Regions from separate parts of the Paenibacillus sp. IHB B 3084 genome, predicted to be linked through region 1. Evidence: predicted binding sites of a transcription regulator. Region 1 holds the regulator's gene; the other holds the start of a gene.
The links. Region 1 encodes CtsR, which represses protease genes until heat stress. Its sites were predicted from a motif close to ATGGTCAATAAAGGTCAAACA; they were not measured.

Region 1 (6,532 bases):
AACCGGATTGTTCTTCGTACGGCGGCTGAGCACCTGAATTACACGCTCAATTTCCTTACTACGCCCAATGACAGGGTCCAGATTGTTTTCCTTCGCAGATGCCGTCAAATCACGTGCCAAGCTGTCCAGCGTTGGTGTGCTGACATTAGCCGGAGCACCGTGATGGCTGGAAACAGCCTCGCTGCTGCCAAGCAATTGAAGCACTTGCTGACGTGCTTTGTTCAGGCTGATACCCAAGTTATTCAGTACACGGGCTGCTACACCTTCGCCTTCACGGATAAGACCGAGCAAAATATGCTCTGTACCTACATAGGTATGGCCCAGCTTACGAGCTTCATCCATAGACAGCTCGATAACCTTTTTGGCGCGTGGAGTATAGGCAATGTTCGTCGGTTGTTCTTGACCGCGTCCAATCAGCGTTTCCACTTCATCCTGAATTTTTTCCAGTCCTAGCCCTAAACCAATCAAGGCTTTCGCTGCAATTCCTTCACCTTCACGAATGAGGCCGAGCAAAATGTGCTCCGTGCCAATGTTGTTGTGTCCCAATCGAACAGCTTCTTCCTGAGCCAAGGCAAGCACTTTTTGTGCGCGTTCCGTAAATCTTCCAAACATCATATATCCTGCACCTCCACAGTGTGTATTTCAGATCATTCTATATATTAAAGGGTTGTGCCTAATTTTTGCCGGATCAGCTTCGCCCGGTACATATCGCGCTCACCGGTATTCATTTTATCACCAAAGCTTTTTTGCAGAAATCCGGGTTGCGTCATCACATTCAGCTCATTCATCGCTGCGGTGGATGGACGCTCCAAAATCCCCAAGTCCACGCCAAGACGTACATCGGACAACCGCTGTGCGGCCTCCTTGGAATCCAGTACCGCTGCATATGACAAAATACCGAATGAACGCATCACCCGATCTGTAATCCGCAGCATGGACTCATTCATCAGCCGTTCCCTGGCGGAACGTTCGTGCTCTATAATTTGCAGCACAACGCCATGCAGATTTTCGATAATTTCCGCTTCGGTTTGTCCCAGTGTAATCTGATTGGATACCTGAAACAGATTGCCGACCGCTTCGCTGCCTTCACCATAAATACCGCGAACGGTAAGACCTACCTGTGAAACAGCAGACAAAATGCGGTTAATCTGATGAGTCATGACCAGTGCGGGCAGATGCATCATCACTGAAGCTCTCATCCCTGTGCCAACATTCGTCGGACAACTGGTCAGAAAACCTCTACGATCATCAAATGCATAATCGACATGCGCCTCAAATGCATCATCAATAACCATAGCACGTTCCCAAGCTTCTCTAACCTGACATCCCGGATATAAGCACTGGATACGCAGATGATCCTCTTCGTTTATCATAACACTAACCGATTCATCATCGCTAATCAAAACAGCACCGTTACGAGATTCGTTCGCCAAATTAGGACTAATCAAATGCTTCTCAACTAGCACCTGCTTGTCGATCTCATCCAACTCGGATATTTTCAGGGTATGAAAGGTACCAAAGCGTCCTAAATCATCATACTGAAGGATATCCGTCAAGCGTTGAAGTGCTTCTTCCGACTGCTGGTTGGTAGCAAGCATGGGAAAAGGCAGATGCTGCAAGTTACGCGCAATTCTCACCCGGCTACTAATGACAATCTCTGAATCCGCAGCATCACCACGCATCCAATCACTTAGCGGCTTTTCCGTAAACCGGATATTAGGCATTACGCATCCCCTCCTACTCTTCACAAACTTTACTCTTCAGTCATTTCTTTTTCAAGCTCTCTGATTTGATCCCTAAGCTCAGCGGCTGATTCAAATTCTTCCTGTACAATATGTTGTTGCATCTCTTTTTTCAGATCGTCAATTTGCCGTTTAACCTTCAATCGACCTCCGGTGCGAACCGGAACCTTGCCCACATGGCTCGTATTGCCCTGCACACGCTTGAACAACGGGTCCAGACGGCTGTCAAAATATTGATAGCACGACGGGCACCCAAAGCGTCCCAGCTTACTGAACTGTGCATAGGTCATGCCACACTCCTTGCATTGCAGGTTCTGCGGACCGCTATGGCCTGGCGACTGGCTCTTTGTACTGGATTCGAAATCCAGCATACCCGACAATAGGCTATGAATTGAAAAGCCATTAGGTGTACCAGGGATCATCTCCCCTTTTTCCTTCGCACACGTCTCACAAATATGAAACTCTGTCTTTTCGCCATTCACAATTTTGGTGAAATGCAAAGTTGCCGGCCGTTTATTACATTCTTGGCACAGCATAAAAGCACCTCCTTCAGCGTCAGGATTTTTACAAATCCCTACATCCAAATCTTGAATCACACGCTATCTGGCCACCAGCAACGAAATCAGCATAGCCTTAAGCAGCCTTGCCCGTAGCTGGTCACGATAGGGAAGCTTCAGCAATAATGTGTCCCTTGATAAAGCGGCCTTCATTAAACCAGCTTCCCTTTTGCTTAAAAAACGGGCTTCCTCCAACTGATAAATCAGTCCTTCCGCTGCCGATTGACTAATTTCCTCTCCAATGCTTTGATGGAGATGGGTATGGATCGCATGCTGTGCGGGCAGTTGAATTCGCTGAATGCGAATGTATCCCCCACCACCGCGCTTACTTTCCACCACATAGCCTTTTTCCAGCGTAAAGCGGGTACTGATTACATAATTAATTTGCGACGGCACGCAGGAAAAGCGGTCAGCCAAATCATTACGCTGAATTTCCACTAAACCTTTGGGACTTTCCAGCAATATGCTCTTCAAATATTGTTCAATAATATCGGAAACATTGCGCATTTCATCATCCTCCACTAACGGAAACGCAAATATTCAGTACATTTCACGCTCCACAGAGTCCGCCGTATATTGAACTTAACCAAACGGTAAAGTCAGTAATCTAAGCCAGTAGCGGAGCTAATTCACCCTCCGTCCTCACTTAAAAACATCCCGTTTAGCTTCTAGTGTGACCTTTATTCGTAATAGATCATACACCTTTCCTCACGCCCATGAGATTACAGTGGATGTTTATCAACAAATCAGGTCTATCTTTTCATGCTGTGTTGGTGTCAATGTATTATATACGGCTAAAAACTCAGCGTATTCACACCATTCTAATGAAGCACTACAGGCTCCATTGACTTTGACTTTCTTTGACTATATTCACATTATAGCACAAAATATATTTTTGCCAAGGGGTCAATATCATTTTTCGCAATCTAATTATGTTTTATACAATATAAGAAAAACTCTTCCCTTTACGGAAAGAGTTCTGAAAAATATCGTTAAAATCATCCACACCTTATAAAAGGTATTTAAGCTATATTCCCTAAAAAATGAAGACTCAAGAGCATTTAAGATCGTTACAATTAGAAAAAATCCAGCAAAAATGTTTGTGTTACCGGTATTACACGTTCTAATGCAGATACAGACTCGCTGCGCCCTGTAATACGACTCCACTTATACAGATCATCAGGCCGCTGATAGCCAAGCATCAGGGTGGTCAGCGATTGGATACTCACACTCAAGTCAGCTTCTATTGCGTCCTCGGAAGAACTGTTTGAATCCACTCTGTCCAAATGTCCTTGCCCTTCCGCGGTGACCGTCAATGTCCATATTCCTTCATTCCATGGAGCATATCGATCTGTCAGATATAAGTTCAAATGTGTTTCCTCTCCAATGGCCTCAAAAGGATATTTCTCCACAAAAGCAGCAGCATCTACAATACGGCCCATAAAATAAGGCACTGTTTCCTGCTGAATTCGTGGATCATCCAGTAGAAATGGCAGCTTATCATCGGCCGGAATGTAAATGAATTTACCTTGGGTTATCATCGAATCATGATTGGCAAAATACGTCCACAACGCCCGCCGTGCCGTTTCATTAATATATACCAGTTCGTCGCAATTCAATTGCTTATCTTCAATTTTGTATAAAGCATATCCCTGAGGATCGCCTGCTTCAGAGTAGTACACTGCGGTCCGGTAGTTTTTATTTAATGTCCGCTCTTGCCACCATTCCTTGTTTCGTACCAGTGTACCATTATAACGCGAAGCATAGGCTTGATACACTTGGTCCAGATCAGAAATATCCTTCACATCCCGTTTGACCGTTCCTTCGGTTTTAAGCTTGGCAGGGAATTTATCGGTCGGAATGATATACTTTTTGTATTCAATATACGTTTCCCATCCAAATTTACGATAGAAGGCAAAGGAGAAAGGATGTAAAAAAGAAAGACTCTGCCCCGCATCCTTCATCTCTTCAAGCGCATGCGTTAAAAGGCGTGAAACCAGACCCCCGCGCCGTTTTTCCGGCCACGTTGCCACACCAGCGATGCCCCCCATGTCAAAAACCTGACCTTGTATGTATACCTGTAGCGGTAACAAAGTCAGCTTCGCATTCAAGTCCGTTCCGTCGAATATCCCCCAAGTTTGTTCTGGTTTGAATTTCTTTTTGGATTTCTCCAGATCCTCCGGGGACATTGTAAACTGAAAAGCATATTGAGACAACTCAATAGCAGCTTCAAATTCCTCACGTTGTAATTGCCTGATTTCCATAAGTTTGTCACCTCGCTCGCATACTTGGACTTCCACAAAAAGATCACACCTTTAGAGTGTCGCAAAGCCTTGGTTCTCTGTCAACCTTAGGAACAGATGGTTATAGTAAAAATGTATAAAAAAAGAACCACAATCTCAAGGAGATCATGATCCTTCTTACTTTTGCTTGGCGACGTCCTACTCTCCCAGGACCCTGCGGTCCAAGTACCATCGGCGCTGGAGGGCTTAACGGTCGTGTTCGGGATGGGTACGTGTGGAACCCCTCCGCTATCGCCACCAAACATGAATTTACATCGTAAATTCGCCTATACGTATGTATCTTCTACATACCTTCAAGGTGTTACACCCTGAAAACTGGATCCGAAACTCCATTGCATTTTATTCTTTAGGATAAGCCCTCGACCGATTAGTATTGGTCAGCTCCATGCATTACTGCACTTCCACCCCCAACCTATCTACCTCGTCGTCTTCAAGGGGTCTTACTAATTGGGAAATCTCATCTTGAGGGGGGCTTCACGCTTAGATGCTTTCAGCGCTTATCCCTTCCGTACATAGCTACCCAGCGGTGCTCCTGGCGGAACAACTGGTACACCAGCGGTACGTCCATCCCGGTCCTCTCGTACTAAGGACAGCTCCTCTCAAATTTCCTACGCCCACGACAGATAGGGACCGAACTGTCTCACGACGTTCTGAACCCAGCTCGCGTACCGCTTTAATGGGCGAACAGCCCAACCCTTGGGACCTACTTCAGCCCCAGGATGCGATGAGCCGACATCGAGGTGCCAAACCTCCCCGTCGATGTGGACTCTTGGGGGAGATAAGCCTGTTATCCCCAGGGTAGCTTTTATCCGTTGAGCGATGGCCCTTCCATGCGGTACCACCGGATCACTAAGCCCGACTTTCGTCCCTGCTCGACTTGTAGGTCTCGCAGTCAAGCTCCCTTCTGCCTTTGCACTCTTCGAATGATTTCCAACCATTCTGAGGGAACCTTGGGGCGCCTCCGTTACTCTTTAGGAGGCGACCGCCCCAGTCAAACTGCCCACCTGACACTGTCCTCGTACCGGATCACGGTACCAAGTTAGAACCTAGATACGATCAGGGTGGTATCCCAAGGATGCCTCCTCTCAAGCTGGCGCTCAAGTCTCTTAGGCTCCCACCTATCCTGTACAGATCGTACCCAAATTCAATATCAAGCTGCAGTAAAGCTCCATGGGGTCTTTCCGTCTTGTCGCGGGTAACCTGCATCTTCACAGGTATTAAAATTTCACCGGATCTCTCGTTGAGACAGCGCCCAAGTCGTTACGCCATTCGTGCGGGTCAGAATTTACCTGACAAGGAATTTCGCTACCTTAGGACCGTTATAGTTACGGCCGCCGTTTACTGGGGCTTCGGTTCATAGCTTCGCCCCGAAGGACTAACCACTCCCCTTAACCTTCCAGCACCGGGCAGGCGTCAGCCCGTATACTTCGCCTTACGGCTTCGCACAGACCTGTGTTTTTGCTAAACAGTCGCTTGGGCCTTTTCACTGCGGCCCCCTCGGGCTATTCACCCTACCGAGGCACCCCTTCTCCCGAAGTTACGGGGTCATTTTGCCGAGTTCCTTAACGAGAGTTCTTCCGCGCGCCTTAGAATTCTCTTCTCGCCTACCTGTGTCGGTTTGCGGTACGGGCACCTTCTCCTGGCTAGAGGCTTTTCTTGGCAGTCTGAGATCATGACCTTCGCTACTGTAATTTTCGCTCCCCATCACAGCCCAGCCTTACGATGTGCGGATTTGCCTACACACCAGCCTCACTGCTTAGACGGACATCCATCAGTCCGCGTCACTACCCTACTGCGTCACCCCATTGCTCATAACGGATTACGGTGGTACAGGAATTTCGACCTGTTGTCCTTCGACTACGCCTATCGGCCTCGCCTTAGGTCCCGACTTACCCTGAGCGGACGAACCTTCCTCAGGAACCCTTAGGCT
Region 2 (6,532 bases), 950 kb from region 1:
TTTCACCAGTTGTTTGTCGCCAACAGTCAGGACTTTAGTTTGAGTTGCGTCAAACAAAGAACCGAAAGTGATACCTTTGATGTCGGAAGAAACGATTTGATCTTCAGTGTAGCCGTAAGTTTCAGCATCGGAAGCTTCTTTCATCGCAGCGTTGATTTCTTCAACAGTTACGTTTTTCTCCAGAACAGTTACCAGTTCAGTCAGGGAACCAGTTGCTACTGGTACACGTTGAGCCGCGCCATCCAGTTTACCCTTCAGTTCAGGAATTACCAGACCGATGGCTTTAGCAGCACCAGTTGTGTTAGGAATGATGTTTTCAGCTGCTGCGCGAGCACGACGGAAGTCACCTTTAGCATGTGGAGCATCCAAAGTGTTTTGGTCGCCAGTGTAAGCATGAATTGTAGTCATCAGGCCTTCAACGATACCAAATTTGTCTTGCAGTGTTTTAGCCATAGGAGCCAGGCAGTTCGTTGTGCAAGAAGCACCGGAGATTACAGTTTCAGTACCGTCCAGAATTTCATGGTTTACGTTGTAAACGACAGTTTTCATGTCGCCAGTAGCTGGAGCGGAGATAACAACTTTTTTAGCGCCGCCTTTCAAATGTTTCTCAGCAGCTTCTTTAGTTGTGAAGAAACCTGTGCATTCCAGAACGATATCTACGCCCAGGTCTCCCCAAGGCAGTTCTTCAGGGTTGCGGTTAGCCAAAACTTTAACTTCTTTACCGTTTACTTTGAAGAAGCCATCGTGTACTTCTACTTCTCCTTGGAAAGTACCTTGTGTTGTATCATATTTCAACAGATGTGCCAGCATTTTGGAATCTGTCAAGTCATTAATTGCTACTACTTCAATACCTTCCACGTTTTGAATCCGGCGGAAAGCAAGGCGTCCAATACGTCCGAAACCGTTAATACCAACTTTAACTGTCATGAGTGAGTTCCTCCCAAAGTTCGTTTAGTTTATATATTCAAGACAGACCCGAAAGCCCGTCAAGACAACACAATTCATAAATCCGTATTAACCATTCAAATAATGGCTTACAATTTCAGCAGCAGCGCCTTCGTCGGTGACAAGAATATCTTCCTGCCCGAAACGCAGCACTGCATGAATAGCGGCCGCCTTGCTCTTACCTCCAGCTACGCCTAGAACCGTCTCGGTACGCCTGATATCCTCCAAACGGAGTCCAAGCGTCAGCATTTTGTGAACAACGACGCCGTCTTCGTTAAAATAATAGCCAAACGATTCGGCAACCGCGCCCTCACTGCTGATCTGGGCAAAGGTTTCGGGGTCAAGCTTGCGTCTGCGTGCCATCGCTATAGCGTTGCCTATCCCGTGAATGATGATCCGACTCTCTCGAATCAGGCTCAAAATATCCTGAATATTCGTATCTTCAAGCAGGGAGTTGTAAGCATGATTGCTGAGCAAATCCGGTACATGGAGCAGACGGTATTGTGAGCCGACCTTACGAGCCATTGTGGAAGCAATTGTGTTCGCCTGCATTTCCATGCTTTCTCCCAAACCCCCACGTGCCGGTACGAACCATCCGCCCTTAAGTGGGCCATTAGCAGGTAGTGTCAGTTGGTCCGCCACGTCGGCAATCGTCGTGCCACCTGTTACGGCGACCACATCCTCGTCGTCCATAACGCCCAGCAGCGCTTTTGCCCCAGCACGGCCCAGCTCCTGCTTCGTTAAAGGAGAAGCATCCGAATCCCCCGGAACGACAACCACCTTCCTCAAACCATAGGCTTGGCGAATCTGATCCTCCAATTGGGACAGGCCGAACAAGTTGTTCGCAATCGGCTCCAGCTGTTCCAGCAGATCCAGTCCTGCTTTGCTCACCTTCATGCCCACACTCTCAATCTCAATCAGCCCTTGGGCTTTAAGAAGATCGGTTTCGGCGCGCAACACGCGCTCGGTCATGTTTAGTGAAGCCGCCAGCGTTCTGCGTCCAATAACATCGGACAGCATAATCTGATGCAGGATTGTGTACCTTTTTTTCAAAACATCCATGAGGTCGGGCAGAAGCTGCTTCTGTATTTCTAATATCTTTCGCATGCTTTCCACTCCCGCACACTTCTAAGTTCTGTCTCTAATGCTATATCACTAACTGGTCTTAAAACGTCCCGGGTTAACTTTTTAAGTCCCACGTATATCTTAACCAATATTTGCTCTACATGCAAGTCTATCTGAACCTATATTTCTCAACTTTTTATGTGAATATGCGCACGTAATAAAAGCTTGCAATTCAATGCCGTATATCATATAATCATCTTTGTTTCCAATTAGCTGTGCGCCCGTGGTCCAACGGATATGACGTAGGCCTCCGGAGCCTGAGATCGAGGTTCGATTCCTCGCGGGCGCGCCATTTTTATGAATGTTTAAATGCTTCTATATACTATTTTAACCAACTAGAGCGCAGAGGGCTCTTTTTTTTGACCATTAGTTTGACTTTCTTTGACTTTTTGTTTGAAATTGTTTATCATGTGGTTAATACGGTAACAGTTTATAAATAGGGACGTGTAATCGGCATGTCCACCAAATCCATTAACGATATTAAAGGGAGGTTTTTTGACGTGAGCTATGTTCCTATGGTAGTAGAACAAAGTAACCGCGGCGAACGCGCCTATGACATTTATTCCAGACTGTTGAAGGATCGCATTATTTTGTTGGGCTCGGACGTCAATGACGTTGTAGCCAACTCTATTATTGCGCAAATGCTGTTTTTGGCTGCCGAAGATCCTGAAAAAGACATTCACTTGTATGTTAACAGCCCTGGCGGTTCGATCACAGCCGGTATGGCCATTTTCGATACGATGCAATATATTAAACCTGACGTGTCTACGATTTGTGTAGGTATGGCGGCTTCCATGGGTGCGTTCTTGCTGAACGCAGGTGCCAAGGGCAAACGTTTTGCTTTGCCAAACAGCGAGATTATGATTCACCAACCGCTGGGTGGCGCGCAAGGTCAAGCAACGGATATTGAAATCCGCGCCCGCCGCATTCTGAAAATGCGCGACAAATTGAACCGCATTCTCGCAGATCGCACAGGCCAACCACTGGAGCGCATTGAAAAAGACACCGACCGTGACTATTTCATGTCCGCAGATGATGCCAAGGAATACGGTATTATTGATAAAGTGCTAACTAGCTCCTCTCCAGAAGGTGTATAAGAGAACGAATTATTGTCTCTGAATAGCTGGTAAACCAAAAAAGCTGCCTACCGGATAATTGTTTCCGGTAGGCAGCTTTTTTTGGGTTTACTGTTCTTTTGGGTATAAATAATCCAAATGATTCATCTGTACTACTCATTCTGTCCAGCAAAAGGCTTGCTGCCTTGAGGCAACAATTGACCAAACGAATAAGTGAACTCAGGAATACCATACGCATAAGGCCCATACTCATACAAGTCAAACACAATCGTCACACCGCTATTCGTTACATAAAAATTTGGATTAGCCGCAATATCCTTGAAGCCACCAAAGCCGCCTTCATTCACCATTGGACCATTAATTTTTTTCTTCAGGTCGCTATTAAGAAACTGTTTGTAATTAGGATTGGCCTTCAGCACGTCAGACAATTGCAGCAATTTCCCATCAGCGAGTGAGAACGTATATCCTTTACGGGCCGTCATACCATGAGCACCAGCCGTATCGGAGTAATCCTCCATAATGATGCTCAAAATCCCTTGTTGGTTATGGGCAATAGCAAAATCATTACTGAAAGTATACGGTCTTTCTACTGTAGGTTCACCCTCTGCTACTTGCTTTTTGCCTGCTGCCAGTACTCCCTCCGCTTGCTTTTTGAGCACACTATTAATGGCCTGCTGAGCTTCAGGGTTTAGCTGGCCACCGCTGATTTGCGGGTACTTAACCTTGTAGGAAACCTTTGCATCACTCGAAGCCGGAAGAGATTGGGACGTAATCGTGATCGGATTTAGCTTGCTTTTACTCAATGTTACTGTTTTCTGAGCTGCATTCCACTGAGCATCGATACCCAGATAGTCTTTCAGCAGACTCATAGGAATGTACAGCTTCCCGGCGATCTGTTTGGCGATCATACTACGCGTGCTGATTCCGTTAACATTGACATAGGTATACGAGGAAGAGGACATGACGAAAAGCTTGTTGTACCCACTACCTACGGTATAAGTCGCTGTTTTGGCATCATAACTCACCGGAATCCCTAGGCTGTCCCGCAATGCTGCTACGGGAATCAATGTGCTTCCGTTCACCCGAATCCCTTTGGTGGCCAACGCTTTACCATTCCATTGGATAGAAACACCTGGTTGCTGTGCTGTAGTCTGTTGTTTGGATGAAGCTGCCTCGATATAGGAAACAGGAACAACTGCGACTCCTACTAAAATTCCCGCTGCCAGCAGTGCGGAGCCCCATTTTTTTGTATGCTTGTTCATATGAAGTATTCCTCCTGTTGTAGATGTGTACTGTGTATTGATTACTTTACTTATTATATCTATACCCCAATGTTCGTTGTTTACAATCTGTACACTCTCCGATTTCAATCTGTACATCTAGGGGGCCCAGCTATTACAGACTCATTACAAAATAGTTTCGACATATAAAAAAGCCAGCAAGTCATCCTGCAAATAAAGCAGGACGCTCGTGGCTTCGTTATAATCTGTACGTTAGTTCAATTCGTATTGTGCCGATACTTGGACCTTCACAGTCACTTGACCGGATTGTATTTCTGTTCCGCCGCTTGTATCCAAGAGCGCTTTACTCATAGCAGCCTCACGTTGTGTGAAGATTTGGGCATCTCCCCCATCTACCGTTACGTTCAGGAGAGTTCCAAGCCCTCGTTTGGTTGCCTTCGCTACAGCATTCGCTTTGGATTGAGCATTTCCCAACGCCTTTGCAATCGCTTCTTCTTCATAAGCTGAAGAGTTCTCTACTGAAAAACGTACGTTATCCACGTTGTTCGCTCCGGACTGTGTGGCCCCATCCAGCAATTGACCGATTTTATCCAAATCACGGTATTTAACGGAAAGTGTATGGTTGGCAATATAGCCTTTAAGCTTCTGTCCAGTTTTTTCGTCGTAGGTATAGTTAGGCTGCACGTAGAACTGGCTCGTCTGAATGTCGTCCGCACTGATGCTCCACTTTTCTTTCAGCAGTTGTGTGACCTTACTTATTTTAGCGGCGTTGGCTTTTTGGGCAGCGGCTGCTGTATTTCCTTCAGATTGTACGCCGATGGATAGATAGGCAATATCGGGTTTAACCAATACTTCCCCGCTGCCACTCACATTAATCACACTGCTTACCGTCGTAGATGCTGACGCGGCATAGGCGCGATCTGCTCCTGTCCATAATCCTACCGCTACTACTCCTGCCAATAATGCTCCTGCCAGAACTGCTGTATTTGCAGCTTTTGTCCAATGTTTCATCATATTCGCCCTCTTTTCTTGATGATGTGTGTACCTTCCAGACGGAAACAAAGGGAAAAGGTTGCAGTTAGGCACCATATTTCCGAACAGAGTACCACCACAGGATGTAAATTACTTGTAGCTTGGGCCAAACACAGCGGCGGTATTCAAAGAGACCCCCATTGGAGCAGCCCAGCGGGGGATTGACCACTCTGTTTTTCCGGATACAAAAAAAGCCCCCAAAGGGGCTTTTCACTAAGAGCATTTACCATATCACAAAGCAGATGTTTGTTTATTGATTTTCCAGCTCTACCTTACTAACCAGACTTACTAAAGCGTTTACAGCCTGCTCGGCGTCCGCACCTTCAGCACTAATGTTAATTTCAGTACCTGTACTGATGGCAAGGCTCATAATACCCATAATACTCTTGGCATTAACCTTTTTGTCTTCTTTTTCCACAAAAATCTCAGATGAATATTTATTCGCTTCCTGTACGAACAACGCAGCAGGTCTGGCGTGCAGTCCTGTTTTCAAGCGTACGACTACCGGATGTTTTGACATGTCAGCTTACCCCCTCATCAAATAAATCTGGACACTACTTACTCCATTTTATTTATCACATTATAACATTAACCCGGGACAGACACTAGAAAAAAAACTAAAAAAACCGGGGCAGAAGCCCCACAGACATTCCTTTTATGGAATCAGGCCATTTTCTCCCCTGATTTTGTCAGCCATCTCGTCAATTTTGCGAAGACGATGATTTACACCCGATTTACTCACGACCCCTTTGAGCATTTCCCCGACTTCTTTCAAATTCAAATCAGGATGAGCGAGACGTATTTCCGCCACCTCCCGCAGCTTATCTGGCAGCGTATCCAGCCCGACTTCCCTCTCCAGCAACTTGATATTCTCAATTTGCCGGACAGCAGCTCCAATCGTCTTGTTCAGATTAGCCGTTTCGCAATTAACAATCCGGTTCACGGAATTTCGCATATCGCGCATGATGCGGACATCCTCGAATTTGAACAAAGCCTGATGCGCGCCAATGATGCTGAGTAGCTCAATGATCTTTTCGCCTTCCTTGATGTAGAGAATAAAGCCTTTTTTTCGCTCAATGCAGCGGGCATTCAGATGAAACTCATTCGCCAGAT

Region 2: a site for CtsR is predicted at 2,439-2,459, ahead of clpP (ATP-dependent Clp endopeptidase proteolytic subunit ClpP). Genes of this name have one in related genera too.

The regions. Positions count from the first base shown of each region.
Region 1 covers NZ_CP013203.1:3,331,379-3,337,910, reverse strand. The annotation lists gene clpC (ATP-dependent protease ATP-binding subunit ClpC) at 1-615, opposite strand, end outside; gene ASL14_RS15570 (protein-arginine kinase McsB) at 660-1,724, opposite strand; gene ASL14_RS15565 (protein-arginine kinase activator protein McsA) at 1,754-2,278, opposite strand; gene ASL14_RS15560 (CtsR family transcriptional regulator) at 2,342-2,806, opposite strand; gene ASL14_RS15555 (GNAT family N-acetyltransferase) at 3,376-4,563, opposite strand; rRNA gene rrf (5S ribosomal RNA) at 4,728-4,844, opposite strand; rRNA gene ASL14_RS15545 (23S ribosomal RNA) at 4,950-6,532, opposite strand, start outside.
Region 2 covers NZ_CP013203.1:2,384,969-2,391,500, forward strand. The annotation lists gene gap (type I glyceraldehyde-3-phosphate dehydrogenase) at 1-927, opposite strand, end outside; gene ASL14_RS11155 (sugar-binding transcriptional regulator) at 1,015-2,052, opposite strand; tRNA gene ASL14_RS11160 (tRNA-Arg) at 2,288-2,362, shown strand; gene clpP (ATP-dependent Clp endopeptidase proteolytic subunit ClpP) at 2,571-3,167, shown strand; gene ASL14_RS11170 (PdaC/SigV domain-containing protein) at 3,299-4,408, opposite strand; gene ASL14_RS11175 (SIMPL domain-containing protein) at 4,640-5,398, opposite strand; gene ASL14_RS11180 (HPr family phosphocarrier protein) at 5,670-5,939, opposite strand; gene whiA (DNA-binding protein WhiA) at 6,075-6,532, opposite strand, start outside.